DNA from 4 places in the Bradyrhizobium australafricanum genome. Region 3 is predicted to be linked to each of the others. Evidence: riboswitches for the same ligand, from Rfam matches in the RefSeq annotation. Region 3 holds a riboswitch; each other region holds the start of a gene.
The links. A riboswitch is a leader RNA that binds a small molecule or an ion and turns the genes downstream of it on or off. The one in region 3 is predicted to bind cobalamin.
Positions count from the first base shown of each region.

Region 1: linked by a shared signal. The riboswitch ahead of J6525_RS24200 (TonB-dependent receptor) and the one ahead of J6525_RS06465 (TonB-dependent receptor) in region 3 are both predicted to bind cobalamin.
Region 2: linked by a shared signal. The riboswitch ahead of J6525_RS36840 (ribonucleoside-diphosphate reductase subunit alpha) and the one ahead of J6525_RS06465 (TonB-dependent receptor) in region 3 are both predicted to bind cobalamin.
Region 4: linked by a shared signal. The riboswitch ahead of J6525_RS30430 (DUF1636 family protein) and the one ahead of J6525_RS06465 (TonB-dependent receptor) in region 3 are both predicted to bind cobalamin.

Region 1 covers NZ_JAGKJL010000028.1:63,732-71,439, forward strand. The annotation lists gene J6525_RS24200 (TonB-dependent receptor) at 1-2,155, opposite strand, end outside; cobalamin riboswitch at 2,263-2,458, opposite strand; gene J6525_RS24205 (CobW family GTP-binding protein) at 2,709-3,638, opposite strand; gene J6525_RS24210 (amidohydrolase family protein) at 3,640-5,130, opposite strand; gene J6525_RS24215 (hypothetical protein) at 5,284-5,676, opposite strand; gene J6525_RS24220 (ABC transporter ATP-binding protein/permease) at 5,829-7,685, opposite strand.
Region 2 covers NZ_JAGKJL010000062.1:27,073-34,780, reverse strand. The annotation lists gene J6525_RS36855 (HrpF/NolX family T3SS translocon protein) at 1-190, opposite strand, end outside; gene J6525_RS36850 (nodulation protein NolB) at 838-1,053, shown strand; gene J6525_RS36845 (class I SAM-dependent methyltransferase) at 1,256-2,188, shown strand; cobalamin riboswitch at 2,591-2,805, shown strand; gene J6525_RS36840 (ribonucleoside-diphosphate reductase subunit alpha) at 2,967-4,856, shown strand; gene J6525_RS36835 (ribonucleotide-diphosphate reductase subunit beta) at 4,847-5,920, shown strand; gene J6525_RS36830 (secretin N-terminal domain-containing protein) at 7,390-7,708, opposite strand, start outside.
Region 3 covers NZ_JAGKJL010000005.1:515-8,222, reverse strand. The annotation lists gene J6525_RS06475 (ABC transporter substrate-binding protein) at 1-337, opposite strand, end outside; gene J6525_RS06470 (hypothetical protein) at 677-850, opposite strand; gene J6525_RS06465 (TonB-dependent receptor) at 963-3,245, opposite strand; cobalamin riboswitch at 3,355-3,552, opposite strand; gene J6525_RS06460 (FecCD family ABC transporter permease) at 3,665-4,708, shown strand; gene J6525_RS06455 (ABC transporter ATP-binding protein) at 4,705-5,478, shown strand; gene J6525_RS06450 (ABC transporter substrate-binding protein) at 5,748-6,494, shown strand; gene J6525_RS06445 (MBL fold metallo-hydrolase) at 6,667-7,707, opposite strand.
Region 4 covers NZ_JAGKJL010000041.1:64,274-71,981, forward strand. The annotation lists gene cobG (precorrin-3B synthase) at 1-91, opposite strand, end outside; gene cobN (cobaltochelatase subunit CobN) at 88-3,336, opposite strand; gene cobW (cobalamin biosynthesis protein CobW) at 3,336-4,370, opposite strand; gene J6525_RS30430 (DUF1636 family protein) at 4,367-4,741, opposite strand; cobalamin riboswitch at 4,836-5,047, opposite strand; gene cobO (cob(I)yrinic acid a,c-diamide adenosyltransferase) at 5,084-5,737, shown strand; gene J6525_RS30440 (cobyric acid synthase) at 5,749-7,197, shown strand; gene cobD (threonine-phosphate decarboxylase CobD) at 7,398-7,708, opposite strand, start outside.

The DNA of each region.
Region 1 (7,708 bases), on a different contig from region 3:
CCGTGGTGCGGTCATCCGGCTTCCACCTGACGCCGCCATTGACCACGTTGTAGCCTGGCCGCAGCTGGGTGTTGGCAAGATCGGAGTACATCGCACCGACGATCTGCACGCCGCCATAGGCCGACCAGTTGGGCGCGAAGTCCCAGGTCAGCCAGACGTTCGAGACCTGCTGCGGCACGTTGACCGGGACATTGCCGTTGAAGCTGACGATCTTGCCGCCGGCCACCTGGCTGTTGTTGTCGTATCTGGCGCGCAGCAGTGCAAGATTGGCGTCGACGCGCCAGCCGTCGCTCAGTGCGAGCCCGATCGATCCTTCGACCCCGCGGGATGATTGCTGGCCGATCTGCAATGCCAGGCCGCCGGTGGGATTGCCGGGATCGGGAATCGTGAGCCCGGTCTTGACGATCTCGTAGGCAGCCAGCGTCCACTCGCCGCGGCCGCCCCAGAACGATTGCTTGACCCCGATCTCGGTCTGCTTGCCGGTCGCAAGCTGGAACGTTTTCTGCGTGGTCGACAGTGAGATCAGATTGCTGACCGGATCGACGCCGACCGCGTACTGGCCATAGAACGCGAGGTTCTTGATCGGCTCGTAAACGAGCCCCGCGCGCCAGCTGGTGCCCGATAGCGCCGTCTCGAAACTGTTTGCGGGCGTCTTGTAGTCGGTGCGATCCACCTCGGGACGGTCATACCTGACACCGGTCACCAGCGACAACTGATCGGTCAGCAAGAGACGATCCTCGGCGAACAGCGCGTATTGATTGACGATCGCATTGAAGCCCGGCGTGGTCGCCGTCGTCGTCGCGAAGAACGATCCCGGATCGAACACGTAAGGATTGACCGACGACGCGCCGCCATAGGGCGAGTTGTTGGTGTGGGTGAAGTCGATCCGGTTGACGTCGAAGCCAGCGACGACCTGGTTCGCAAGGCCGAACACGTGACCGCTGAAGGTCGCATCCATCCGGTTGCCGAGCTGCTTCTGGTCGTGGAAGATCTCGATGTAGCTCGTGCGATCGATCAGCCGGGTCTTCGGATTCCAGGTGTAGTTCTCGATGTCGCGCCAGTGCCGCCCGCTGGTCAGGTAATACAGCGTGTTGTTGACCTTGATGCCGTCGGCGACGTCCCACTCGGTCTTGAACCGGGTCCAGCTGTCCTGATATCGGATCGCGCTGTCTGCTGCATTGTAGTTCTTGAAGCGCAGCGCGTCCTGGATCGAGCCGTTGATCAGCGGCGTGCCGAAATAGCGCGACGGGCTGCGGTCGCCGTAGTCCTCCGACAGCGTGAAGGCGAGATTGTCCGACGCCTGCACCCGCACGGCAGCGGAGACCACCGCGTTCGAGGTCTTGTCGCGATCGACCCAGCCGTCCGACATGTTGCCGGTGGCGTTGACGCGGTACGACACATTGGGATTGATCGGACCGGTGCTGTCCACCGAGAGCCGCCGCGTCATGTTGCTGTCGAGCGAGACCTCGGCCTCGTTATAGGGCGTGCTCTGCGGCTTCTTCGGAATCACGTTGATGACGCCGCCGATCGCGCCCTCGCCGTACAGCACCGAGGCCGGCCCGCGCAGCACTTCGATGCGCTGCGTCGACCAGGTGTCGTAGGGGAACGTCAGCGTGCCGGAGCCGATATAGAAGCGCGTGCCGTCGTACAGCGTCATCACCGAGTTGCTGCCGGCAAAGCCGCGGCTGCTGAACGACAGGCCGCCATTGCCGGGCGCCGGCGTTGCGACGAACCCGGCCGCGTCCTGGGTGACGGCATCGAGCACATTATGCTGGCCGCGTTCGGCGATGGTCTGCGCCGTGATGATCTCGACGCTGGCCGGCGTCTGCAGCGGCGTCAGATTGAGACGACTACCGGTGCCGCCCTGCGTGGCGGCATTGAGTGTCGGCGATGCCGCCCCCGATACGCCTGACGCCGCGGCGCGCGGCGTGTTGCCGGCCGTCGCGGGCCTCGGCCGTGGCCGCGCCGCAGCGGCCATGTCACGGCTGCGCGCCGCGGGCTTCGGCTTTGCCGCAGCGGAAGGCGCGACCTCGATCGGATCGAGCCTGGTTGGTGGCGGTGTTTGTGCCGAGGCTTCGGCCGGCAACAGCAATGATGACAGGGAGCAGAGAAGACCGAGGCGCCATTTGCGCGCAACGGGAGAGGACGGAGACATGAAAAGGACTCGCGGTAACGTGGCACGTCACCGCGAACGCGGACTGGCGCATTGCCCAAAAGGCAGTGCTCCGATCCCACCAGGACGCCCCCGCCCGATGTGCTCGCGTGTGACCACGACTGACGGCAGGTCTCCTGGCTCACGGGTCATCGCCTGTCGACGCCTTCCCGGGCCTGATGGCCCAGTGGCAAATTGACGAAAGGCTCGCCGTTTACAGTTGCGGGGACAGCTGCGGCATTGGGGTTACCCTCGCACCGCATTCCCTTTTGATCCCCGAAGGGAACCGTCGGCAAAAACGATAGGTGGTGCCGGCAGGGCTGTCAATTCGATGCGATTGTCGCACACATGCTTTGCGGGTAATGCTGCGGCGATGACACAGGCATCTGCGGATGACGTGGAGCTCCCTCTAATCCCGTCATCCTGAGGAGCCGCGCAGCGGCGTTTCGAAGGATCGACGGCCACCAGCCGGGCCGTGCATCCTTCGAGGCTCGCCCAGCGGCGCAATTGCGCCGCAAGGCTCGCACCTCAGGATGACGGGAAACGTAGGTTCGCGTCACTGAGCCTCGACGCATCCCTGCATCACCTCATCAATCTCCGCGCGCGACAGCGCACCCATCTCGGCGATGAACACGATGCGCGTGCGCGGCACGCCGGGCGACGGCACGCCGCCCGCAGCCAGGGTCGCGCGGCCGCCGGCGAGTTGAAACACGGTCAGCCGCCCGGGCTGCTCCACCGTCTCGAACAATCCCTTCGCCCGCGCCAGCTTCGAGGCCAGTCTGCCGATCGCCTGCTGCAAGCGCGGCAGCAAGACGGGCCGCTCCGAGGTCCAGCTCAGCGTCTCGAAGCGATCGGACGCCGGCCGTCGCGGCGCGGTCTCGCGCGGCGCCGGCACATGATCGAGGTCCGCTGGGAACAGCAGCGCGGCCGGCACCTCGCCATGCAAGGCATCAACCACCACGGCCGCCGGACGCGCCGCGCGCACGGCGTCGCGGATCGCGGCGCAGGTGGCGGCGTCAGTCAGATCGACCTTGCTCAGCGCCACCACGTCCGCCGCCCGGAGCTGCGAGCGCAGCAGCGCATCGTTCAGCTTCGCCGCAGGCTGCGTCGCGTCGACCACGCACAGCACGGTCTCCAGCGGCGCCTCCTTCCAGATCACGGGATCCATCAGGTTGCGCACGATGTCGGCGGGATCGGCGATCCCGCTGGTCTCGATCACGATGAATTCGGGACGCGGATCACGCCGCAGCAACGTGGCGAGCGTGCGCAGCAGGTCGCCCTCCAGCGTGCAGCAGATGCAGCCATTGCTCAGGCTGACCACGCCGTCGCTGGCGCCGGCGATCAGCTCGGCGTCGATATTGATCGCACCGAAATCGTTGACCACGGCGGCGATGCGCCGCCCTTGCGCATGCGCCAGCAGATGGTTCACGACCGTGGTCTTGCCCGCCCCGAGGAAGCCCGCGACCAGCAGGATCGGGACCGGCACCTCAGCCCCCCGTGATAGGCCGGCGCACCGGCCGGCCGGGACGCGCCGCGACATCGAGCACACCATCGCTGATCAGCGGCTGGCCGCTGACCACGAGATGCCGCACGCCCTCCGCCGGACGATTCATCGCCGAGAAGGTCGCGCGATCGCTCAGCGTCTCGTAGTCGAACACTACAACATCGGCGTCGGCGCCGACCTGCAGCCGGCCCTTGGCCCGCATCGCTGGCGTGCTCGCCGACAGGATCTCGGCCGGGATCAGCGCGCATTTGCGGATGCCCTCGAGCAGCGACACCTTCTTGCGCTCGCGCACCCATTCGCGGATGAAGCGGGTGAAGCAGCCCGCCGAGCGCGGATGCGAGGTGGCATCGTCCGGCAGCGGCCACGCGTCGCCGCTGTAGGGACGGCCGTCCGACAGCGTCCACGGCATCGCGTCGGAGGCGATTGCGCCGCCCGGATACAGCACCGCCATGTCGAGCAGATCGCGATGATGCGCGTTGTTCTCGATGTCGAGCACATGCCACAGTACCAAGGTCGAGGGCTCTTCGGCCTGTGCCGCAAGCAGCTCCTCGCGGCTGCCGAAACGGTGACCGTCGGTCACGCGCTGCACCGAATCATAACCGAGGCCGTTGCGCTCCTCGAATTTCGGATCGCTGAAGAAGGTCGCCGCCAGCACGGTCGAGCCGGTGCCGTAGGGATAGGCCTCCACCGTGATCGGCAGGCCCTGCGCCTGCGCTTTCGCGATCAGCCCAACACAGCGTTCGATATCGGTCTTGCTCGACGAGTTGAAGTGGCAGATGTGCATATGCGCGCCGGTGGCGCCCGCGTAGCCGATCAGGCGGATATAGGCCTCGGCCGCGCTCTCGGGATCGATCCGCGACATGTAGGCGACGTGGGTAAAGGTCGGCACCGCATGATCCGCCGCGAGCTGGCACACCGCGGTCAATTCCTGCACGCCGGCACCCGGCGCATAGGCGTTGAGAATGCCGATGCCGATACCGCCCTCGTTCAGGCCGATCGCGAGGCGCTCCAGGATGCCGCCGACCTCGCCTTCGGTCGCCACGTTTTCGATCCAGCGGCGATCGCGCATCGCGGCACCAAACGATTCCAGCGAGCTTTCCGAATTCGAACCGGTCATCGCGCCGATGCGCGCGAAGGCCCAGTTGGCGGCGGCGCCGTAGTTCAGCACCCTGCCCTTCTCGGCCTGGCGCTTGTACCAGGATGCGACCGGCAACACGCCGGCCTCGAGGTCGAGCGAGGTCGTCACCCCGTCGAACGCCTGCATGCGGTCGGCCGGAATGGTCTGGCCATGCGCGTGCAGGTCGATGAAGCCCGGCGCCACCACGAGCCCGGTCGCGTCGATCTGCCGTTCGGAACCGCCGAGGCCGGTGCCGACCGCGGCGATCTTGCCGTCGACGACGGCGACATCGCCGATCGCGTCCATCCCGCTGGCCGGATCCACCACCCGGCCGCCGCTGATCACCAAGCCACCCATCTCGCCACTCCCCGCATTCCGAAACCGACCGGTCTCCTGTCGAGCACAGAGAAGCGCATCGCACTGATCGCAGCAAGCCGGCCAGGGTTGTGGCGACATGCTGTGACGGAATATCCGCCGCGCCGTGATGGCGATTGCAGAGTGACGCCCTTCCTACGTTCCGGTTGCACGCCGCGACGGCAGCCCGCGCCAGAGATCGGCGCCGGGCTTCACGCGGCTCGCCACGAGTTTCGGCGGCGTGCGGTCCCTGGCGATCGCCGCTTCGACCGCACGCTTGAGCCTGACATTGTCGATCTGCGCCAGGAACCGCCGGATGACGGCATCCTGATCCGCGCCCTGACCGGAGATCGCCGCGCACAGCTCCGCGGTCGTCCTGCGGAAGAAGTGGAAGGCGTCATCGGCCGCGCCGCCCAGCCGGTCGACCTCGCCGGCCACACCGAGCGCGTGCATCCGATCGTCGTCGTCGAGCGTCACTGCGAAGCGCAGCACGGCAAGCTGCCAGGCACGGAGCAGCTTGCTCTCCGGTTCGGTCGCATTCTCGCGCATCAGTCGAACACCCCGCGCGCCTGACTTCCTTCGGCTGTCGAGGGAGGTCGGGCGCGGCGCGACTATCCTTGCGCGGGAATAGGTTTTCGAGGGGAGCGCGCGCCCGATTGCATAGGAATCGCATAGGCGGAGCGCGCCGAGCCCCAATTCTTTCAGATCCCCTCGAATTGCAGCCGGGCCAGCCGGGCATAGAGGCCGCCCGCGGCGACCAGTTCGGCGTGGGTGCCCTGCTCGACGATCCTGCCCTGGTCCATCACCAGGATGCGGTCGCACGACAAGACGGTCGCCAGCCGATGCGCGATCACCAGCGTGGTGCGGTGGCGCATCAGTTCCTCCAGCGCTGTCTGCACCAGCGTCTCGCTCTCGGCGTCCAGCGCCGAGGTCGCCTCGTCGAGCAGCAGCAGCGGCGCATCGCGCAGGATCGCGCGCGCGATCGCAATGCGCTGGCGCTGGCCGCCTGACAGCGTCACGCCACGCTCGCCAAGCTGGGCGTCGAAGCCTTCGGGCAGGCGGCGCAGGAATTCGGTGGCATGGGCGAGATCGGCGGCACGCTCGACCTCGGCGTCGGTCGCATCGGGCCGGCCGAACCGGATGTTCTCGCGGGCGCTGGCGGCGAACACCACGGAATCCTGCGGCACCAGCGCGATGCGCGCGCGCACCTCGGCCGGATCGGCCTGTCGGATCGGCACGCCGTCGAGCGAGATGCTGCCCGATTTCGGATCGTAGAAGCGCAGCAGCAGATGGAACAGCGTACTCTTGCCGGCGCCGGACGGGCCGACGATCGCGACCTTCTCACCTGACCGGACCGAGAGCGACACTTCATCGACCGCAAGCGCGTTGGGCCGGGTCGGATAGGCGAAGCTGACATCGTCGAAGCCGACATCGCCGCGTGCCGGCTGCGGCAGCGCGCGCGGCGAAGCGGGCGCCGCGATCTGCGGCCTGACGCGCAAGATCTCGAACAGCCGCTCGGCGGCGCCCGATGCGGCCGACACCTCGCCCCAGACCTCGCTGAGCTGGCCGAGGCCGCTCGCGGCGAACGCCGTGTAGAGAATGAACTGGCCGAGCCGGCCCGGACTGATGGTCCCGACCAGCACATCGTGCGAGCCGACCCAGAGGATCACGACGACGCTGGCGAACACGATGAAGATGACGATCAGCGTCAGCACCGCGCGCGCCTTGGTCGAGCTGCGCGCGGCTTGATAGGCCTGCTCGACCTCGCCGGCAAAGCGCGTCCTGGCGAGCCGTTCGCCGGTATAGGCCTGCACGGTGCGGATCGCGTTGACCAGTTCGGAGGCATAGGCGCTGGCATCGGCCAGCGTATCCTGGGCGGTGCGCGACAGCCGCCGCACCCAGCGGCCGAACGCCACCAGCGGAATCACGATGATCGGGATCGCGAGCAGCACGAAGCCGGACAGCCGCGGGCTGGTGATCACCATCATCGCGGCGGCGCCGAAGAACAGCATCAGATTGCGCAGCGCAATCGACACCGACGCGCCGACCGCGGACTTGATCTGCGTGGTGTCGGCGGTGAGCCGCGACACCAATTCGCCTGATCGCGCGGAATCGAAGAACGAGGGCGACAGCGAAATCAGATGCGCGAACACGTCGCGCCGGAGATCGGCGACAATGCGCTCGCCGATCGTCATCACGAGGTAATAGCGCGAGGCGCTGGCACAGGCGAGCACCGCGACGACCGCGATCATCACGCTGAAATAGCTGTTGATCATTGCGATGCCTTCGGGCGTGAAGCCCATGTCGATCATCCGCCGCACCGCGACCGGCACGATCAGCGTGGTGATCGCCGCAATCGTCAGCGAGATCAGCGCGAGGATCGCCCGGCCCTTGTAGCGCGCCACGTAGGGCGCGAGCGCAAGCAACGGCCGCAACCGGGCACGGCTCTTCGCCGGCTCCGTGATCTGGCTCTCGATGAAGGCTTCCTCATCGAGCAACGCGTCGCGCGGAGGCTGCGGGGCGCCGCGCGGGGTCTCAAGCTGTTCGGCTACGCTCATCAATCTAGACCGGTTCTATCGCC
Region 2 (7,708 bases), on a different contig from region 3:
CTGTCAGTTGCTTGGCTGCGTCTGTGGGTACCGGCTCCTGCGGTGCGGAATGATCGCTGGTCGTGTCCTTGGACGCGAGGCCGACCAGCATCGCCTGAAAGCTGGAAAAGTCCTGCGCCGAAGAGGGCGGGGCGGGCATTCCGGGTAAAGCCACAGTTGAATTGGCGGTTGGCGATAGGTCGACTGACATTATACGTTCTCCGATATAAGGGTGCACCACAAGACGGCACCTAGTTGCGGCCCGAGATCGCGACGAACAAGGAGTGTTGAGCGGCAGAGTTCAACAGGTCCTACCACTTGCATCCTGTTGCTCGGTGTGCCTCCAGCGCTCAGTTCCGCGACCATCCATGGGGACACCGCCGTCTAGATATTCACGCCGTATGCTAGGACGGACAAGCTTTCGAGAAGCTGACGGCGCTCAGACGATTTCGACACGATTGATGACATGGCCTTGCCAGTAAGGCCGGACGGATTTTCAATGCCGGTGTCAGCTTCGTATGGTTGCGTTCACTTGGCCTGGTGCCATGTCTGTCAAGTTAACGGCCTCCCGTCTGCCGATCCGCAGCATTCGTTGATTTGGTCCAACGATCTCGCAAGATCTCCGGAGCATCTCAAGATGGGGCACTGGTTTCGCGCTCGATGATCAGCAGGTGACGAAGGCTCGTCAGCTTTCGGTCAGCTTGCGTTTCTAGGGTGCTGGCCCATTCGCGCTCACGAAGGTGCCAATCTCATCACGTGACAAAACGGTTCTTCTCATGTTGCCTGCCGTTGCCTCGATCTCTCTCAACCCGGCTGAATGGTTCTCCAGCGGCTGTTTATCGGTGCGGGACCAGTTTCATGATAGTCTTGCGCAGGCAGCTTCGAAGCAAGGTGCAGCTTCGTTGGTGGCCGACCGCCTGGCATCCGGCAGGTAAACCGGAAGGTGGGGATCATTTCGATTCGGCCTTGACGAACCTGTGGGATGTTGACGATCGCGTCATTCAGGTTTCGCTCATCTCCAAGGGCGCCGGCGCCGTCAGCTTATCTCTGAATAAGCTTCTATCGGTGGGCTGAGCGGGCTGATGGTTTCTTCGCACAACAGCAGGATCGCTCGCGCCGCGACGCGCAGAGGGGGGTGATGCGCTTGTTCACTTGCCGCTTCTGCTACCGCATCGGCGGATGTAAGGGCCTACACCCTATATAACCAAAGTGCAGGCGGGTACGAAGGCAACAGCCGTCGAGCTGCTTGCAAATGAGAGGAGACATTGCGTTGCGGATAGATTTCTCGCGCATCAATCGGTCTAAAGCTGCATTCCACGATATTTATGCTTCGGATGATCCGAGGGCATATTTCTCGGTCCTCGGAGACCTGGATTATATGATACCGGACGTGGCTGAGCCGGTTGTGCGCCAAATACTGGCAGCGAAAGCTTCGGCCACCGGCCTCAAGCCCGTCGTGCTCGATGTTGGTTGTTCGTACGGCATCAATGCAGCGGTGCATCGCTTTCCGCTGACCTTCGCGGGCTTGCGTCACCGCTACGCCCGGCGTGAGATGAGAGCGATCAGCTCTGAGACATTGGTGAGTCTCGATCGCAGTTTCTATGCAGCCTGGCCTGATGTCGGGTTGGCACGCTTTATCGGCCTCGATGTGTCGGCCCGGGCGGTCAGCTATGCGAAGAGTGTTGGCCTTTTAGAGCAGGGCATTGTCGCTGACCTTGAAAAGGAGGCGCTATCGATGGACAGCGCGCGCATTCTCCGCTCCGTGGATGTTATCATGTCGACCGGATGCATCGGCTACGTTACCGAGAAGACGTTCAGCGAGATTCTCGATGCGGCAGAGAAGCAACCATGGATCATCTCCTTCGTGCTACGAATGTTCCCATTTGAATCGCTCGCCGCGACGTTCGCAAACCGTGGTCTTGTGACAGAACGTCTTGCCGGCGCAACGTTTATCCAGCGTCGCTTTCGCGATCCTGAAGAATTTGAGAGCTGTTTGGCCAGCTTGGCGGCCCTTGGCGTGGATGCCACCGGCCTCGAATCGGAAGGGCTGTTTCACGCCGATCTGATCTTGTCTCGCCCCGAGGCGGATGCGCGCGCCACGCCTCTGGAAGACATTGTCACTGTCGCCAGCGGCAGGGGACGGCCGATCGGACCCCGTTACGTTCATGTTGAAAGTAAGGAGGGCTTGCAGGTCGCGCTGGAGCCGTGACAGGCGTGGGACCACTGTGCAGCGCGAGTCTGTTCGGGGCTGGATGCGAGGCCATTCCGGTCGACGGCGCGCCAGAGCCGATGTTGTTCGCCCGCGAGTGGATAACGAATTCGTCCAGATGCCATTTGTCGCGGCGAGCAGGAGCGCTGCGATTCAAATCAAGCGTCTGGCCGAATTGCTCCTCTACTGACGCGCCGTTTCTTAGATTCCATCAATGCGACGTGCGAGCCAGGAATTTCCTCGACCGTTGCGCAGGCTTGACGGAAACCGGTAATGCAGCCCAACGGCATATCCAATCACCTGCAGCAGAAGCCGACAGCGGCGACAAAGTCGTCCGGGCTTCGGTATGTTTTTGCGTTTTAATCTGGACCTCTCCAGTTGACGAATCCCGGCGAGTAGTGCCTATGTCTAGTCAGTCACGGTCTTCTGGCCCCAACATTTTGTGGGTCGGAAGCTAAGAGGGAACCCGGTGCGCCGAACGGCTACTCCGGGGCTGCCCCCGCAACTGTAAGCGGTGAGCGGTTGTCATCATGGTCACTGGCGCAGCACAGCGCCGGGAAGGCCGACAGCCGCGGCGACCCGCGAGCCAGGAGACCTGCCGCGACTGAACGAAAGTCCTCGGGCGGGGTGCCCCGTTGGGTCGCTTGCAGCCGGAGACGTTTGACCGGTTTCCTCGCAAGTCATCCGCGCGGTTCCCCCGCCTAACATCGCGGGGTTGCCGATGTCGCCGTCTTACGATTTCGATCAGCATGGTCATCTCATTGAGGAGCCGGCGCGCGTGAGGTCGCAGCCATTGCAGGCAGAGCCCAGCGCGCCTGAGTTGTGTCTTGTGCCGCCGCCGTCGCCGGCCCCGCTGCCGTACCCCCTTGCGCCATCGCCAAAGCCGGCCGATCTCAAGCTCGATCGGACGCGCGACGACCTGTTGACGCCGTTCGGCAAGCTGACGCTGAGCGACCGTTATCTGCTCGCCGGCGAAATGATCCAGGACATGTTCGCGCGGGTGTCTTGCGCCTTCGCGGATGATGTTGCGCATGCCCAACGTCTCTACGATGGGATGTCTCGGCTGTGGTTCATGCCAGCCACACCGGTGCTCTCCAACGGCGGCACGACGCGCGGCCTGCCGATTTCCTGCTTCCTTAACTCGGTGTCGGACTCGCTCGAAGGCATCGTGGGCACCTGGAACGAGAACGTATGGCTTGCCTCTAACGGTGGCGGCATCGGCACCTACTGGGGCAATGTTCGCTCGATCGGCGAGCAGGTGAAGGGCGGCGTTACCTCAGGCATCATCCCGTTCATCCACGTCATGGACGGCCTGACGTTGGCGATCAGCCAGGGCTCGTTGCGGCGCGGCTCGGCTGCGGTCTATCTCGATATCCACCATCCCGAGATCGAGGAGTTCCTCGAGATCCGCAAGGCGTCCGGCGACTTCAACCGCAAGAGTCTCAACCTGCATCACGGCATCAACGTCACCGATGAGTTCATGCGTGCCGTAGGCGCCGGCACTGCGTTCGCTCTGCGCAGTCCGAAGACCAAGGACGTTATCCGCGAAATCGACGCCCGCCAGCTGTGGCAACGCATCCTGGAGAACCGGCTGCAGACGGGGGAGCCTTATCTCTTGTTCATCGACACGGTGAACCGCGCGCTCCCCAAGCACCAGCGCGAGCTCGGCCTCAAGGTCTCAACGTCCAACCTGTGCAGCGAAATTACCCTGCCGACCGGCATCGATCATCGCGACGAGGAGCGTACCGCGGTGTGCTGCCTGTCGTCGCTCAACCTCGAGACCTGGGACCAGTGGAACGAGGAGCCTGGCTTCATCGAGGACGTCATGCGCTTCCTCGACAACGTGCTGACCCACTTCATCACGGTGGCGCCGGGCGTCATGAAGCGTGCCCGCTACGCCGCCTTGCGTGAGCGTTCCGTCGGCCTTGGCGTCATGGGCTTCCACTCGTTCCTGCAGGCCAAGAGCATTCCGATGGAAAGCGTCGTGGCCAAGTCGTTCAATCTGAACATGTTCTGGAAAATTCGTCGCGATGCTGATGCGGCATCCGTGACGCTCGCGCGCGAGCGGGGGCCGTGCCCGGATGCCCTGGAACGAGGCGTGATGGCCCGCTTCAGCCATAAGATCGCGATCGCGCCGACCGCCTCGATAAGCATTATCTGCGGCGGCACCAGCGCTTGCGTAGAACCGATCCCGGCCAACATCTACACCCATAAGACCTTGTCCGGCGCCATCTCGGTGCGTAATCGGCATCTCGCCAAACTGCTGGCCGCCAAGGACGCCAATACTTCGGCGATCTGGCAGTCGATCATCGCCCACGAGGGTTCGGTCGCCCATCTCGACATCCTCTCGGAAATCGAGAAAGCGGTCTTTCGCACCGCCTTCGAGATCGACCAGCGCTGGATCGTCGAACTTGCCGCCGACCGCGCCGCGTTCATCTGCCAGAGCCAGTCGGTCAACCTCTATCTGCCAGCTGACGTCGATAAATGGGATCTTCACATGCTGCACTGGACGGCATGGAAGCGGGGGGTGAAGAGCCTCTACTACTGCCGTTCAAAATCTATTTCGCGCGCGGCGTTCGCCGGCGCCATCGCCGATGGCGACAAGACTGCGCCGCCGCAACCATCGCAGCAGCGCACCGACTATGAGGAGTGCCTCGCATGTCAGTGATCGATCTCTCGTCCGTCGATCCGCGTGCGCTGATCGGCAAGCAGCGCGTCGGCCTCCTCGACTCGACCGGCAGCTACGACGTCGATCGCTACGCCTGGGCTTACGAGTTCTGGAAGCGCCAGCAGCAGACTCATTGGATGGGAGAGGAGGTGCCGCTCGGGGCAGACCTCAAGGACTGGGCGTCGGACCGCGTCACCGACAGCGAACGTGCGCTGCTCACCCAGATCTTCCGTTTCTTCACTCAATCGGACATCGAGGTCGGCGACAACTATCTTAAGCGCTACATCCCGATTTTCCAGCCGCTCACCGTCCAGATGATGATGGCAGCTTTCACCAACATGGAGACGGTCCACATCGATGCCTATGCGCTACTGCTCAAAACGCTCGGTATGCCCAAAACCGAGTTCGAGGCATTCCGCGGCTATGCCGAGATGCGCGCCAAGGCCGACTACATGCACGAGTTCGGCGTCGGCACCGTGGCCGATGTCGCCCGGACGTTGGCGATGTTCGGCGCCTTCACCGAGGGCATGGCGTTGTTCGCGAGCTTCGCGATGCTGCTCAACTTTCCGCGCCACAACAAGATGAACGGTATGGGACAGATCGTAAGCTGGTCAGTGCGCGACGAAAGCCTGCATTGTGAGGGCATCATAAAGCTGTTTCACGAATGGCACCGCGAAACTGGCGCGGTGACGCGCTCCGTCCGTGACGATATCATCGACGTCGCCAAAACCATGGTGAAGCTGGAGGAGAACTTCGTCGACCTCGCCTTTGGCCTCGGCGAGATCGAGGGTATGAATCCCGAGCAGATCCATGCCTACGTCCGCTACGTCGCCGACTGGCGACTGACCCAGCTGCGGATTGCCCCGGTATTCGGCTTCTTCGAGGCTAAGGAGGGCGGGTTCACCCGGCTCAAGGCACATCCGCTGCCATGGCTCGTGGAGATTCTCAACGGTGTCGAGCACGCCAATTTCTTCGAGCAGCGCGCCACGGAATACTCCAAGGCGGCGAGCCGCGGCAGCTGGGATGGCGAAGACGGGGTGTGGGCAGCTTTCGGCCGGACGTAGTCATGCTGGAGCTAATCATCAAGGGCGATTGTGCATGTGACGATCGCGTTGATGATCAAGGCGGCCGACTTCGTGGCGTCGGCACAGCGGGACGGAGAGACTAAAGCGACAGGAGGACGGCTGCGATCGTTCATCTCGAGCCGTGCAGCTATCCTGACTTGACCGATTCTGTACTGATCGATTGGCCTTAAACCAGGAGAATGGCAATATTCGCCGGCTGCGGGCCCGTACCAACTGCTGCTGCCGTCCGCAATTTTTAATCTATCCGCTTCCAGGACGTGGCCCAGCCAAGGTACGCCCGTCCCTAGCGGATACGCGGATCTTCCTCAGAGTCGGAGTGCGAAGATCTATTTTCAGCCGGCTCTTCAGGCCAAAGGGTTTGGTCCAGCGACGGTGTAAGACGAATGAAGCCCTCTTCTCTCCACTCGGCTGTGTGAGGCACGCCGAGAAGGGTAAAAACCTTTGTGGGGTGGTCCTTGCTCGGCTTCACTCCGCTGCGCTCAAGCATATCGATCTGAGCGGCTGTGGCCGTTTGGCCAGTGAAAACCCAGTAATCCTTGGCGAGACGTCCGTTCAGCATCCGGAACTCGGAAAGTTCTGGTGGTGCAGCTTCGGACGGACCAGCCTGAGAGGGGCCCGCTTGCAATGGCCGAGCGTGGGTGGGACCGGCGTGCGATGGCCCGGCATGGGACGGTCCCTCCAGCAGTGGTCCAGCGTACGATGGCCCTGCATGCGATGGCCCAGCGTGTGAAGGGCCGGCCACATTCTGCCATATCAGATCCTGATCGACACCAGGATGTGCCTCGATCGCCTGAGCGATCGTCTGCTGGGGGAGATATTGCGGGCTTTCCGGTTCTGGCGCGACGTGCTCCGCGCCTGGCGTAAACGGATCATCTTCCCGATCCAAGTCCGGCCAGGGATGCGCTAAATCCAGGTACGGAGAATAGGGGTGACCAGCATCCAAGTACGGTGAATAAGGATGACCTGCGTCCAAATATGGCAAATAGGCGCCTCCCTGCAGGACTGGCGGGGCTGCGTGTTGTGGCAGAGCACCAGCTTGCGCGCCACTGAGCCGCTGCTCAAAGCCGGTCGCGTCCATAGACGGTTCTGGTAAGTCGGGCTCTGGCCTCGTATTCGCTGGACCGATTGCATTGAAATCCATCCTGTTACTCCTTTTCGATGATGGAGCGGATCGAGCGAGACATGCCCTGCGGCTCTGACGCAGCCGGTTCGAAGGCTCTCATCGATATTTGAGGCCCCGAGCTTCCGTCAAAGATGGCGCTGCCAACTTCCGCTCGCGTCAAGGGTGGCTAGGTTGCCCACATCCGTTGCGGTCGGTAGGAGGCCCGCCGTCCAGCATCCGCACGCCCATGCTGGGAGCACTAGCTTTCGAAAAGCTGACGATCAGAAGGATTTGAGCCGATGCAGATTGGATCGACTTCGGCTCAAGCTGCCTCGCATCAATTAGGTCATTTCTGGCCTGTGTCAGCTCCACGCACGGTGCCGTCCTGACGCGGCGCGTCGGACGCATAATGCCCTTCCGGGCGCCCATCTCGAATAACCACGCTGGAGGAGCCACGAAACAACATCAAAACGGAATCCCGCGGCGGCCTTTCGGCGATGGCGGGATTGCGCCGCGCCTGCTCCTCCGCCACAAGACCCTTCAGCGTCTGGTCCACCAGCGCGATGAAGCGTGGCGGACCCGAAGCCAGGACAAGACCATCCCCCGGCGCCGGCTTCACGATATAGCGCTCATCGGAGATGTTGAGCGCCTCGAGCGCGGTCTTG
Region 3 (7,708 bases):
CCTTCAGAAGCTTGAACTGGTCGCTGGCCTGCTGCTGATCAAGGTTGGTGAGGCCCGTGACATTGCCTCCTGGCTTGTCCATCGAGGCGACAAGCTTCAACGCGACCGGATCGGTGACGATCGCAAAGATCACCGGGATCGTCGACGTGGCCTTCTGCGACGCCACCGACGCCGGGCCGCCGAGTGCAAGGATGACATCCACATTCGCACCGACCAACTCCGAGGCGAGGCCCGGAAGGCGCTCGAGCTTCGATTCGGCAAATCGCGGTTCGATGACGATGTCGCGTCCTTCGAGATAGCCGCGGTCGGCGAAGTCGCTCAGAAGATTTTTCTTGATGGAATCGAAGAGCGGCGACGGGCCGCCGTTGACGAGGATTCCTACTTTTCTGGGAGCTTATTGCGCATCGGACGGGTCGCACATCGACGCGATCATGCAGAAGACCGTGAGCACTGCCTTCGCAAATCTCATGGCACCGCCCCCCAGCAAGGACCCCAGCGTCCATGCGAGCCTAGCATTCAGGGGGTGGGCAACCAATCCGGAAGGGTGGTCCGGCCGACGACCTCGCTGCGACCTAATGTCTGCTTGGCGACGACGAGCCGGGCTCGGTAGCTCGCAAGCTACGAGGCCGCCGCGCGCGACTGCGCGCAGGATCTGTCGATCGATATTCGCCGGGCCTCACAACGGCTCGTCATCATTGCCGTAGCGGTCGAGCTTCGGCGTAGCGATGTCGCCATCCTCGTAATAGTCATCGTCCTGCAGCGCTGCGGGCGGCGGAGGCTTCTTCGACTTATCGTCGGCCTTGTCTTTGGTCTTCGCGCCGTCCTTGCTCGTCTTTCCGGCCTTGGCCATGCGTTTCCCCTGCACGGGTCAAATCAGCTGCCGGAATTCTACTCCAGTTTGCGGACGCTTGTAACGTGATGAGAGGGTACGGCGGGGGCATACCTCGCCCCACCGGATAGCTCTAAAACGTCGCGCCGGCCTTTACCATGTAGGTGCGGCCGGGCAGCGGGTAGGCCGAGAAGCGGCCCTCGGTGAACGTGCTCGCGATGGCGTAGTCGTAATAGAGCGCGTTGAACAGGTTGTTCACGCTCAGCGACCAGAAGAAGCGGTCAACTTGCCCGCTCAGCTTGATATCGGCGGTGGCGTTGCCGGGAATCCGGCTCTGGGTGTTGGCCTGGTCGTTGTCCATGATGCGCGAGCTCCAGGCCCGCACCGTGGCGTCGAACACCAGATAGTTCTGCCAGATATTCCAGGTGACGCCGAGATTGCCGGTGTAGCGCGACACCAGCGGCACGTCGTTGCCGGCCCAGATGCCTTCGCGGAACACCGCGCGGGTGATCGCCATGCCGCCGCGCAGGGTGACGCTGTCGCTGACCTTGAGCGCCGCGCTGGTCTCCGAGCCGTAGCGGCGGGTGGGGTCGAGGTTGGTGTTGAAGAACAGCACCGGGTTGAAATGGATCTCGTTCTCGAGATCCATCAGATAGACGCTGGACTGGACCTGGAAGCGGTTGGTCCTGACGCGAAAGCCGCCCTCGACATCCTGCGAGGTCTGGGTCTTGAGCTGGAAATTCTGCGGGATCGGGGCGAACGTCAGCGGGTCGAATGACGGACCCGACGCGACACGTTCGTCGACATCAGGCGTGCGGAATGCGCGTGCCGCGCGGCCGAACACCGAGAAAGTGTCGGTCAGGCGATGCTCGATGCCGACATGCAGCGCGTATTGCGTCTCGTTGCTGTCGAGCGGTGCCGCCTGGGTGTCGAATGCGAATGGCGCATTCGGGTCGTGGCGATCGCGCGCCGAGATGCTGGTGTTCTGGACGCGCGCGCCGTAGGAGAAGTCGGTCGTTGGCAACAGGCCCAGCGTATGTTGCCAATAGCCGGCCACGCTCTGCTGCTCGATATTGTAGATGTGGAACGGGTCGACGCCCTGATAGGCGCCGCGCGCCTCGCGGAATGTCGAATCGTAATAGTCGATGCCGGTCAGGATCGTCGATGGCATGCCCAGCATCACATTCTTGACGCTGAGCCGCGGCGTCAGCGACCAGGTCTGCAGCGCGGCATCATTGTAGGTCGAGGCGAAGCTGATGGTCGGCACCGTGCCGAAGAAGCCGCTCTGCGTCTCGCGCTGCCGCCAGCCGCCGTCGACGATGAGGTCGACGCCGTTCATCAGCGTCCTGGTGAAGCCGGCGGTGACGCTGGCGGTCTGCTGGTTGGCATAGTCGAAGGGCGTCGCGGCGCCGCGGCGATCGGTGAGCAGCTCATTCACGCCGATCGACGGATCGACCAGCCGTCCGCCGGGCAAACCGAGCTTCTGGTCGCTGCCGGTGACGGTCAGGAAGGCGATGAGATCCGGCGTCGTGTAGTTGATGTTGCCGGCAGCGTTGCGCTGGTCGAGCGCATTGTTGACGCGGTAGCCGTCCGACTTGATGCCGTTGCCGTAGAACGAGGTGGACCACGGGCCGGAATTCAGTGCCGCGGAGACCGCGGCCATGCGGGTGTTGAACGCGCCAACTCCGGCCTCGGCCCGCATCGTCGTCGGCGGGCCGCCGACGCCGGTCTTGGTGATGATGTTGACGACGCCGCCCACCGCGTTGTCGCCGTAGAGCACCGCGCCGCTGTTGCCGCGCGTGATCTCGATGCGCTCGATCGAATCGAGCGGAATCGTGGTGAGGTCGAAGCCGGCCTTGTCGACGTCGTTGAGGCGGCGGCCGTTGAGCAGGAAGAGGGTATTGTCGGTCGCGAACGCGCCGAAGCCGCGCAGGTCGACCGACGTCTTGGCGCCGTTCGGTCCGCCATAGGGCGTTTGCAGCTGCACGCCCGGCACCTGCGCGAGGATCTCGGGCAACGACTGCACCGGCGAATGCGCGATGTCGTCGGCGGTGATCACGGCCGAGGAGGTGCCGACAATGCCGGCGAACTGACGGCCGCCGGTGCCGCCCGTTCCGGTGGCCACACCGGTCCCTGTCGTGCCCGATCCGGCTCCGCTGCCTGTATTGTTGCCTTGCGAGGTGCCCGGCGCCGGGCGTCGCGGCGCCGGCGCTTCGTCAGCGGCCGGCCTGGCGCGCGTGACGTTCTGGTCGCCCGGCTTGGTGACTTCGATCGCCGGCAGCTGATCGGGAGCGGGTGCCTGCTGCGCCAGCGCTGCGGAGACAAGGAATGCCGGCGCGATCATCGTCGCCGGCGCGATCATCGTCGACGCGAGCAGAAGCGCGCGGCGCCGCCGATGGAAAGGGAAGGAGAACATAAGCAAGGCCTCGGCAACGTCAGTGGCACGTCACCGCGAACCAGTCTCACCATCGTGCTCACAGCATCAGGTGAAGCTCATGCCTGTACTCCCCGACCGGCAGCATCGCGTGTGACCACGGCTGACGGCAGGTCTCCTGGCTCGCGGGTCGTTACCCTTCGTCGCCTTCCCAGGACCGAGATTCCCAGTGGCCTGTGACGAAGGATTCACCGCATACAGTTGCGGGGGCAGCCGCGGCGTTGGGGAAGTTTCCCCGTACCGCATTCCCTTTTCATCTCATGAAAGAACCGTCATGTTCATCTAGGGTTCGGCCGGGTAGCAAAGTCAATCCGGCGGAAGTCGGGCAATGGCCGTGCGGCCACGGTTTTTGTCGAGTGTCGCTTGTCTGCCACGACGATCGCTGTAAGAGCATGGATCCGATGAGCGTGCAGGATTTTGCCTTGGCGGCCGAGGTCGCGGCGCGGCGCCGGTGGGGCGCCACCGCGGCGCTGCTCGCGCTCGTGGTCCTGCTGTGCGTGCTCTCGCTCGGCATCGGGCCGGTGCGGCTGTCGCCGCTCGCGGTGATCGAGGCGCTGTTCGGCGGCGGCAGCGATGTGGCGCAGGTGATCGTGCGCGAGATCCGCCTGCCGCGCACCATCCTGGCATTTGCGATCGGCGGCATTCTCGGGCTGTCCGGTGCGGCGCTGCAAGGGCTGCTGCGCAATCCGCTGGCCTCGCCGTCGCTGTTCGGCGCGCCGCAATCGGCGGCGTTCGGCGCGGTGCTGGTGATCGCGCTGGGCCTCGCCGATGTGCGCTCCTACGCGCTGCCGGCGGTGGCGATCATCGCCGCGTTCGGCTCGGTGTTCGCGCTGCTTGCGATCGCCGGCCGCAATGCCGGGCTGTTGATCCTGATCCTCGCGGGGCTCGCGATCTCGAGCTTTGCGGGGGCGGCGACCGCGCTGGTGATGAACCTCTCCAGCAATCCGTTCGTGGTGCTGGAGATCGCGTTCTGGCTGCTCGGCTCGCTGGAGGACCGCAGCTTCCAGCACGTGGCGCTGGCGCTGCCCTTCATCGTCGCGGGCGCCGCCATCCTGCTCAGCCAGGCGAGCGCCTTCCGCGCGCTGACGCTTGGCGAGGAGGCGGCGCAGAGCCTCGGCGTCGACGTCGGGCGGTTGCGGCTCTTCGTGATCACGGGCGTGGCGCTTGGCGTCGGCGGCGCGGTCGCAGTCACCGGCACGATCGGTTTCATCGGCCTCGTCGCGCCGCATCTGATGCGTCCCGTGATCGGTCACGATCCGGCGCGGCTCTTGGTGCCGAGCGCGCTCACCGGCTCGGCGCTGCTGCTCGCCGCCGACATCGCGGTGCGCATCATTCCTTCAACCTCGGACATCAAGGTCGGCGTGCTGACCTCGATCATCGGCGTGCCGTTCTTCCTCTATCTGATCATGCGCGAGCGCCGCGCGCTCGGCGGAGGCGTGGCATGACGCTGCTCTCCGCCGCGGCGCTCAATGCCTCGCTCGGCAGCCGCAAGGTGCTGCACGATGTCTCGCTGTCGCTGCCGTCGGGTCATCTGGTCGCGCTGGTCGGCCCGAACGGCGCCGGCAAGACCACGCTGCTGCGTGCACTGGCCGGGCTGATTCCGTCGGGCGGCGAGATCCGGATCGGCGGCGATCCGCTGGCGTCGCTGCCGCTGCGCGAGCGCGCGAAGCGTTTCGCCTATTTGCCGCAGGGGCACATGGTGCACTGGCCGCTGCCGGCGCGCGACATCGTCGCGCTCGGCCGCTATCCGCACGGCGCGACCGATCCGGCGCGGCTGTCGCAGACGGATATGGAGGCGGTGCTGCGCGCCATGCAGGCGGTTGACGTCACTGAATTCAGCGATCGCCGCGTCACCGAACTCTCCGGCGGCGAGCGCAGCCGCGTCGCACTGGCCCGGGTGCTCGCGGTGGAGGCGCCGGTGATTCTCGCCGACGAGCCGACCGCCTCGCTCGATCCGCGCCACCAGATCGACGTGATGCAGAAGCTGCGCAATGCCGCCGACAGCGGCGTGCTGGTGATCGTGGTGACGCATGACCTGGGACTTGCCGCGCGCTTCGCCGATCACGTGCTGGTGCTGTCGGAAGGGCGGCTGGCCGCGCAGGGCGCGCCCGTCGAGGCATTGTCGGAGAGCGTCCTCGCCAGCGTGTTCCGGGTCAGCGCCTATCGCGCCGAATTTCAGCGCGAGGTCGTCATCGTGCCATGGGCGGACGTGTGATGTGGCCACGGCCTCACCACGAGCTCAGTTCACCTCTCCCGCTTGCGGGGGAGGTCGCTGCGCTCGAAGAGCGCAGCGGGTGGGGGCTCTCTCCACGATATGGCTCGCGGCGAAACCCCCACCCCAACCCTCCCCCGCAAGCGGGAGAGGGGGCTCAGCGTCAGCGTGGCAGCCATCTCGCTTCGCTTCATCTTGGAGCGGTGGTCGCCATAGTGCTGTGGCTTATTTCCGCCGGTGCCGCGTTCGCCGCCGGACCGCGCATCGTCTCGATGAATGTCTGCAGCGACCAGCTCGTGCTGTCGCTGGCCGACCCGGACCAGATCATCGGCCTCAGCCGCTTCTCGCGCGATGCCTGGCAATCCTGGGCCGCGGAGAAGGCGCGAAACTTTCCGCGCTTGTCCGGCGAGGCCGAGGACGTGTTGCTGCTCAAGCCCGACCTCGTCGTGGTCAGCCTGTTCGACAAGCGCGCGACCCGTGATCTGTTGAAGGCCCACGGGCTGCACCTCGTCGAATTCACGGTGCCGCGCACGCTGGACGAGGTGAAGGACCAGATCCGCGCGATGGGCGATGTGGTGCAGCACCCCGATCGCGCGGAGGCCGAGATCGCGCGCCTCGATGCGGCCACCGCCCGGGCGCGGGCGGCGGCGAGCGCGCATCATTACCGCGTGTTGCCGCTGGAGCGGCGCGGCTTTGTGTCGGGCGACGGCAGCCTCGTCAGCTCGCTGCTGGCCGTAACCGGGCTTTCCAACGCCGCCGGCGAACTTGGCGTCGGCGCAGGCGGGTTTGCTTCGCTGGAGGCGATCGTAAAACTGCGGCCGGATTTCATCCTGGTGTCGGAAGCCGGCGACCGCGCCGAGGATGACGGCCGCGCCTTCCTGCTGCATCCGGCGCTGGAGCGCTTCTATCCGCAAAGCAAGCGCATCGTGCTGCCGGAGCGGCTCACGGTGTGCGGCGGCGTGATGCTGGCGGATGCGCTGGATCAGCTGACGGAAGAGCTGAAGCGGGTGACGCAGTGACCTTCCAAACCCGTCATCCTGAGGAGCGGCGAAGCCGCGTCTCGAAGGATGCACGGCCCGGATACTTCCAGGAGTTCGCGGAAGGAGTGTGGCCGTCGCCCTTCGAGGCTCGCTTCGCTCGCACCTCAGGGTGACGGTGAGATATTTGCGAGCGGGCTAAAGGGTTATGAGACTATCCCATCACCACCGGCCCGCCGGCCTTCTTCCAGGCGTCGATGCCGCCATCGATATGCGCGGTGTTGGCCAGTCCCGCCTTCTTCGCGGCGGCCACCGCCATCGCCGAGCGCTCGCCGAAGGCGCAGAAGAACACGACGCGGCGGCCGGTTGCGGCCGCGACCTCGCGCAGCATGCCGCCGGGCTGCAGGGTGGCGCAAATCCCCGGATAGGGCGCGTGCAGCGCGCCCGCGAGCGTGCCGTGCTTGGCCCGCTCGCCGCTCTCGCGCAAATCGACCAGGAGGATATCGGGCCGGCCGAGGCTCGCGATGGCGTCGCGCGCGCTGAGGGAGAGGCCTTCCTTGGCGAGTTCATCCTGGTGCAGGCCAACATGCATGTTGGCGGGCACCACGACGTCCATCAGCTTCGGGTTCGGCAAATTGAGGTTGTTCATCAGCTCGACATAGTCGTCGATCGATTTGACCTGCAGCCGCGGATTGTAGCGCTTCTCCTCGCCGATGGTGGAGACGGTATCGCCCTTGTAGTCATGCGCGGGGAACACCATGGTCTCCTCGGGCAGCTTCAGCAGGCGGTTGAAGATCGAATCGTACTGCGCCCGCGCGCTGCCGTTCTGGAAATCGGTGCGGCCGGTGCCGCGGATCAGCAGCGTGTCGCCGGTGAAGACGCGGTCGCCCATCAGGTAGCTGTAGGAATCGTCGGTGTGGCCGGGCGTGTACAACGCCTCGAGGCAAAGGCCCTCGATCGTCACCTTGTCGCCGTCGGAGACGCGCATCGACACCACGTCGGCCTTGCTCTGCTCGCCCATGATGGTGATGCACTGCGTGCGGTCGCGCAGCTCGCCGAGGCCGGTGACGTGATCGGCGTGCAGGTGCGTATCGACGGCCTTGACCAGCCTGAGGTCGAGTTCCTGCAGCAGCTTGCAGTAGCGATCGGCCTTCTCCAGCACCGGATCGAGGATCAGTGCCTCGCCGCCGGCGCGGCTCGCGAGCAGATAGCTGTAGGTTCCGGATACGCTGTCGAAGAGCTGGCGAAAGATCATG
Region 4 (7,708 bases), on a different contig from region 3:
CGCGCGGGCGAATGCGCACCACGAGGCCATCGCCTGAGTGCATCGGCCGCAGCGCGCCTGGACACCAGCCCTTGACCGCCACCGCGCTCATGAGGCCTCCTGCAACGCAGCCGCGATCGAATTGCGCCGCGTCTGCCACAGCGAGGCTTCATGCAATCGCGTGAAGCAGGTTTCGATCGCAGCCAACGCCGCCGGGTTCTCGCGCGCCATGAAGCCGCGAACCTCGTCATTGCCGAGCGTCGCATCGTAGTAGAGATCGAACAGATGCGGCGGCACCGCGCCGGCAAGATGGGCGAACGCCGCCATGTGCTCCAACGTCGCTGTGATTTCGGCGGCACCACGGAAGCCATGGCGCATCATGCCCGCGATCCAGGCAGGGTTGGCCGCGCGCACCCGCACCACCCGTGAGATTTCCTCGGTCAACGCCCGGGCATGCGGCTGATCCGGCCGCGTCGCATCGAGGTGATAGAGCGATGGGGCTTTCGTGCCAAGGCGCCGGGCCGCCGCCGCGATGCCCGCCTCGTGCGCGGCGTAGTCGGCCGCCAGCAGCAGATCGGTCTCCGGCAGATCCTGGGTGTGAACAAAACTGTCCGCAGCCGCGAGCCGCGCCTCGATGCCGGCGCGATCGGGCCGCATCTCGCCGTCGGATGCGAGAGCCCACGACGATGCCGACAGCCAGGCTTCGCCGGCCGCCTCGCGCGCCTCCGGTGTGAAGACATCGGGGACCGACGAAATACCAACGCCATAATGTCCGGGGCGAGGACCGAACACGCGCGAGATGCGCTGCTGGTAAGGATTCTCGTCCGTCTCATCGCTGCGTTCGGACAACGCCTCCGCTGCGGCTTCGAACAACTGGGCCAGCCCTGAGAAGACGTCGCGGAACAGCCCCGACACCCGCAGCGTGACGTCGATGCGCGGCCGGCCGAGCTCCGCCGGCGCGATGATGTCGTAGCCCGACACCCGCCCCGATCCATGATCCCAGCGCGGCGCGATGCCGGCGAGGTGCAGGGCCATCGCAAAATCCTCGCCCGCGGTGCGCATCGTCGAGGAGCCCCAGAGGTCGACCACGAGTCCCTTCGGCCAGTCGCCGTGATCCTGCAAATGACGGCGCAGCAGCTCTTCGGCAAGCTTCACGCCTTGGGCATGCGCCGACGGCGTCGGCACCGCGCGCGGATCGACCGCAAACAGGTTGCGTCCGGTCGGCAGCACGTCGCTGCGTCCGCGATAGGGCGAGCCCGCCGGCCCCGGCGCCACGCGCCGCCCCGCGAGCGCAGCGCGCAGCGCCGCCCTCTCCGCCTCGCCGCAAGCGCCCTGCCCGAACACATGCAGGCCGTCGCCGAACTGGCTTTCCTTGAGGTCGCAGACGAAACGATCGATCTGCGGAATGGCTTCGGCCGCCGAGACCGACGCGGCGAGACCGAGATCGTCCTCCAGCCCGGCGATGCGCGCTTCGTCGCGGATCGCGGCGATCAGGCGCTGCCGCCGCGCCGGATCGAGACCATCGGCGGTCGAATACTCATCGAGCAAGCGCTCGAGACGGCGCAGGCCTTCGGGGACCGCGGCCTTCGCGAGCGGCGGCGGCAGATGACCGATCGTCACGGCACCGATCCGGCGCTTGGCCTGCGCCGCCTCGCCGGGATCGTTGACGATGAAGGGATAGACAACAGGCAGATCGCCGATCAGCGCCTCCGGCCAGCATGCGGATGACAGCGCAACCGACTTGCCGGGCAGCCATTCCAGCGTGCCATGCGCGCCGATGTGGACGACGGCATCGATGGCCTGCTGCCTGAGCCACAGATGGAACGCGACATAGGCATGGCGCGGCGTGCGCGCCAGATCGTGGTAATCGGCGTCGCGCTGCCCCACCTCACCGCGCTCCGGCTGAACGGCGATGACCGATTTGCCGCAGCAGATCGCCGCGAAATGAAATGCGCCGTCACGGCAATCGGGATCATCCTCCGGCGCGCCCCATGCGCGGCTGAGATCGTCCTGCAGCAGCTCGGGAAGGCCGGAAAGCGCCGCGCGATAGTCGGCGACGTTCCACGTCAGGGTCCTGCGCAAAAGAATGTCGCCCAGCGACTCCACCGGCTCAAGGTCAAATCCCGCGCCCGCGAGATCAGCCAGCATCGCCCCGACCGAGGCAAGCGCATCGAGGCCGACGGCATGCGCGACCTGATGTGGACGGCCGGGATAGTTCGATAGCACCAGCGCAAGCCGCTTCTTCTGTGCCGGCTTGCCGGCAAGCCGATGCCAGGCGGCCACGCGTGCGGCAATTGCAGCGACGCGCCCGGCATCCGGTCGATGCGCAAGATGCGCGAATTGCAGCTCGGGATCGCGCTCACCAGGCGATTTGAAGCTGACGACGCCCGCGAACAGGCGGCCGTCGACCTCCGGCAGCACCACATGCATCGCGAGATCGCCGGGCGAGAGCCCGCGGAGCGACAAGGCCCAATCCTCGCGCCGCGCGGTCGACAAAGCGACCTGGAACACCGGGCATGATGCAGCGTCGAACGGCGTCGTGCCGTCGTCACCGGCCGCGGAAAACGCGGTCGCATTGACGATGGCCGCTGGAGCGCATTGCGCAAACTGAGCGCGCAGCCAATCCGCCACGCCCGCCGCCTTCAGCGAGGTGACGAACACACCGTGGGCATCAAAGCCCCTCTCACGCAATGCATCGATCAATGCATCGACCGGCGCCGTATCGCCTGCCGCGAGGTAGGAACGATAAAACGTCACCAGCACGCGCGGCCGGCCGTCCGATGCCGGCAACGCCGCGATGGCACCGCGCCGGGAATCGTAGACGCCGATCTCGGGAAGATCGATCTCGCCGACCACCGGCCCAGCATAGAGTCCGGACGCCAGCGCCAGCTGCGCGATAACGGCCTGCGCGGCAACCGGGCCGCCTTTGTCGCACAGCACCTTCAGACGGCGCAGCGTCGAGACCGGCAAGGTCGAGAATTCATCGAGCCGCAGATCGTCGCGGCCATCGGCCGGTAGCACCACCAGGGCGATGCCGCGCTCCTTCGCCAGCCGATGCACCGCGGCCAGCCCGTATGACCAATAGGGCTCGCCGCCGATCAGCCGCACCAGGATGCCGCGCGCGTGCGACAGCGTCCGCTCGATATAGGTATCGACCGACAGCGGATGGCGCAGCTCCGCGAGGTTGGCGAGCCGCAGCGACGGCAGCGCAGCACGGCCGCGCCGCCAGCCGGCCGCGAAGGCAGCAAGATCGCTGTCGGAAAACGACAACACCACGAGATCGGCCGGATCCTGGCCGAGGTCCCTTGGCGTCGCGGTCTCCTCAAGGCCGCGGCTCTCGCGGAAGACGACGTGCATCAGACACCAAGCCGTGCCCTGATCGCGGCTTCATCGATGTCGGCATGTTCGCCGATCACGACGAGCTTCGACTGCCGCGCCCGGGCGCCCCAGGGCATGTCGAACTGATGCCGCACCCGTTCGCCGACCGATTGCACCAGCAGCCGCATCGGCTTGCCTTCGATCGCGATGTAGCCCTTGGCGCGCAGCACGTTCTGCTCGCGCGCCAGCCCCTTGATCGAGGCGACCAGCGCGTCGACATCCGAAACTTCCGGAAGATCGATCACGACGGAATTGAAATCGTCGTGCTCGTGTTCCTCCTCGCCATCGTGATGCGACGGCCGCGCCGCGAGGTCGTTTTCAGCCGCCGCCTCGAGCCCGAGGATCACGCGCGCGTCGATCGTGCCGTCGACGACAGGCAACATCGGCACCTCGCGCGGCATCTCGGCCGCGATCACCGCTTTCGCCGCCTTGACCCCTTCCGCCCCGGCGAGATCCGCCTTGGTCAGCAGCACGATATCGGCACAGGCGATCTGGTCCTCGAACACTTCCGACAGCGGCGTCTCGTGGTCGAGATTGTCGTCCGCCGCACGCTGCGCATCCACCGCGGCCGGATCAGGCGCAAAACGGCCGGCGGCGACGGCCTCGGCATCGGCGAGCGCGATCACGCCGTCGACCGTGATCCGCGAACGGATCTCCGGCCAGTCGAACGCTTTCAGCAGCGGCTTCGGCAGGGCGAGCCCCGAGGTCTCGATCACGATGTGATCAGGCTTCACGTTCCGCGCCAGCAACTGCTCCATCGCCGGGATGAAATCGTCGGCGACGGTGCAGCAGATGCAGCCATTGGCGAGCTCGACGATGTTCTCGGCCGGACAATTGGCGTCGGCGCACGACTTCAGGATGTCGCCGTCGACGCCTTCGCTGCCGAATTCGTTGACCAGCACCGCGAGCTTCTTGCCGTTGGCATTGCGGATCAGATGCTGGATCAGTGTCGTCTTGCCGGAGCCGAGAAAGCCGGTCACGACCGTGACAGGAATTTTGGCGAGCGTGGTCATTCTGCGGCCTCCGGCACGACGGCGATGGGTGGAATGCGGGCGAGCGATTGCTTGCGGAAGATTTCCGGACGGCTGCGCCACGGCACGATGCCGTCGGGCGCCGCCGCATAGGCGGAGGCACCGGCGATCACATCCGCGGCATTGGCTTCGGACAAGCGGCCGTAGACATAGGACCAGCGCCCCGGCGCGCTGAGCGCGACCGAGCAACCCTGGCTGCAGGCCGACAGGCATGCGACGGGAACCAGATTGACGTCATCGGGCACGCCGGCCTCGACAAGCGCGGCATGCAGGCGTGCACCGGGCGCGAGCTCACCTTCCGCCGGCGTCTGGCCGGCGCGGCAAGTGATGCAGACATGAAGTGTGACGCTCATCGCCCTTCCTGGATTGACAGCGGGAAGCGATGAGGCACACGAACCGATTTTGGACAGGTTCGTTCCCCGTCGCGGAACACCCCGTCCGCCGGTTTCACAACATGCTGCGTTGGCAGGTCTCCCGGCTTGCGGAGCAGGTTTTACCCTTCGATGCCCACCTTCCCGACTCCGTATGGAATCAGTGGCTTGGGCATCTCTCCGGTCACGGTCGCGGGGGCGGCTGCGCTTCGGACCCGATTTAGCGGAGCCCTATCGCATTCCCTCTTCGCCTGTCGTAGGACAGGAACCAACGCGGGACCACCATTCGTCCAAGCCTCGCACTTGTCAAGCCGAAGGAATGTGATGACTTCTGATGGAAAGGGCGCTGAAGACGGCGCCGTCGGCACCGATCTCTCGCTGGATACGCGCCACGCGGACAAGATGGCGAAAAAGAAGGCCGCCCGCGACCGCATCATGGCGACCAAGAGCGGTGAAAAGGGCCTGATCATCGTCCATACCGGCGCCGGCAAAGGAAAATCCTCCTCCGCGTTCGGCATGATCGTGCGCTGTGTGGCGCACGGCTTTCCCTGCGCCGTGGTGCAGTTCATCAAGGGCGCCTGGGATACCGGCGAGCGCCGCCTGCTCACCGGGCATTTCGGCGATCTCTGTCAATTTCACGCCATGGGCGAAGGCTTTACCTGGGAGACGCAGGATCGCGCCCGCGACATCGCGGCAGCGCAAGCCGGCTGGGAAAAGGCCAGGCAGCTGATCGCGGACCCGAGCCTGCGCATGGTCGTGCTCGACGAGATCAACATCGCGCTACGCTACGATTACCTTGCGATCGCCGATGTCGTCGACTTCCTGACCACGTCGAAGCCGCCGATGACCCATGTCGTGCTCACCGGGCGCAATGCCAAGGACGAATTGATCGAGATTGCCGACCTCGTCACCGAGATGACGCTGGTGAAGCATCCGTTCCGCTCCGGCATCAAGGCCCAGCCGGGCGTCGAATTCTGACAGACATCTCCATGGCGCGCGCATTGATGATCCAGGGAGCCGGCTCGGACGTGGGCAAATCGCTCATCGTCGCCGGCCTCGCGCGCGCCGCGAGACGGCGCGGCCTGCGCGTGCTGCCGTTCAAGCCGCAGAACATGTCGAACAACGCCGCGGTGACCGTCGACGGCGGCGAGATCGGACGCGCGCAGGCGTTGCAGGCGCTCGCCGCCGGCGTCGAGCCGCACACCGACATGAACCCGGTGCTGCTCAAGCCCGAGACCGATGTTGGCGCCCAGATCATCGTGCACGGCAAACGGATTGCCACCGCACGCGCGCGCGAATATGCCGGCATGAAACCATCGCTGATGGGCGCGGTGCTGGAGAGTTTTGCGCGCCTGAAGCAGCGCGCCGATCTGGTGCTGGTCGAGGGCGCCGGCAGCCCCGCCGAGGTCAACTTACGCAAAGCCGATATCGCCAATATGGGTTTTGCGCGCAAAGCAGACGTGCCCGTGGTGCTGGTCGGCGACATCGACCGCGGCGGCGTGATCGCGCAGCTCGTCGGCATCAAGACGGTGATCGACCCTGATGATGCCGCGATGATCCAGGGCTTTATCATCAACAAATTCCGCGGCGATCCGACATTGTTCGATGACGGCTATCGCTTGATCGAAGAGCGCACCGCCTGGCGCGGATTTGGCGTGCTGCCCTGGTTCGTCCGCGCCGGCGAACTTCCGGCCGAAGATGCGCTCGGGCTCGGCGAGGCGCGCAAGCCGGGCCAGTGCAAGATCGCGTTCCTTGCGCTGTCGCGGATCGCCAATTTCGACGACCTCGATCCGCTGAAGCTGGAGCCCGGCGTCGATCTCGTGATGGTACGTCCGGGCGAAGCCATCCCGGGTGATGCGAAGCTCGTCATCCTGCCCGGCTCGAAATCGACCCGCGGCGATCTCGCCTTCCTGCGCGCGCAGGGCTGGGACATCGATCTCCTCGCGCATCATCGCCGCGGCGGCCATGTCCTCGGCCTGTGCGGCGGATACCAGATGCTTGGACACAGCGTCGCCGACCCCGATGGGATCGAAGGTCCTGCCGGCGAAACGCGCGGGCTCGGGCTGCTCGATGTCGCAACCACCATGACCGAACAGAAGACGCTGACGCGCGCCAGCGCGGTGCATGCCGCGACCAGCCAGCCGATCAGCGCCTATGAAATCCATATCGGGCGCACCGACGGGCCGGATCGCGCGCGGCCTTTTGCATCACTCGACGGTACGGCTGAGGGCGCTGTCTCCGCAGATGGGCGCGCTCACGGCAGCTATCTGCACGGCCTGTTCGCCTCGGACGAATTTCGCAAGGCTTTCCTCGCGCAACTCGACATCGCGGCAGCTGATCAGCCCTACGGCGCCAGGGTCGAGAGCGCGCTCGACGCGCTTGCCGAGCACATCGAGACCCATCTCGATGTCGAAGGCCTGCTCGCGCTGGCGCGTTAATGCGAGATGATTCCTGGTCGAACAGCGACGGCGCTGTACCCCCTCTCCCCGTTCTTCACGGGGAGAGGGTTGGGGTGAGGGGCGTCTCCGCATATCCGGTGATAGCTGCGTTCGCGGAGACTCCCCCTCACCCGGAACGCATCTGGCGATGCGTTCCGACCTCTCCCCGCACGCGGGGCGAGGTGACGCTGAGATCGTCGCTAGACCGAAGACAACACGGCGGAAAGGCGCGACCACTCGGCCTCGCTGCCCGGCAAGCCGAGGCGCAGCCATCCCGGTTTCTGCTGGAAGACCCGCGACCAGATCTGCGCGCGGGCAAGTTTCTCCTGCGCAGCCAACGCATCGCCGGTCCCGTAGAGCCGGAACAGCAACGTGCCGCCGACCAGCGTCCAGCCCTGCGATCGCGCTACTGCATCGAGCCTGACGCAGTCGTCCGCGAGCCGCGCAGCCGTCGCCGTTGCCCAGTCGTGATCGAGCAACGCGCGCCGCCCGATCGCGATTGCTGCTCCCG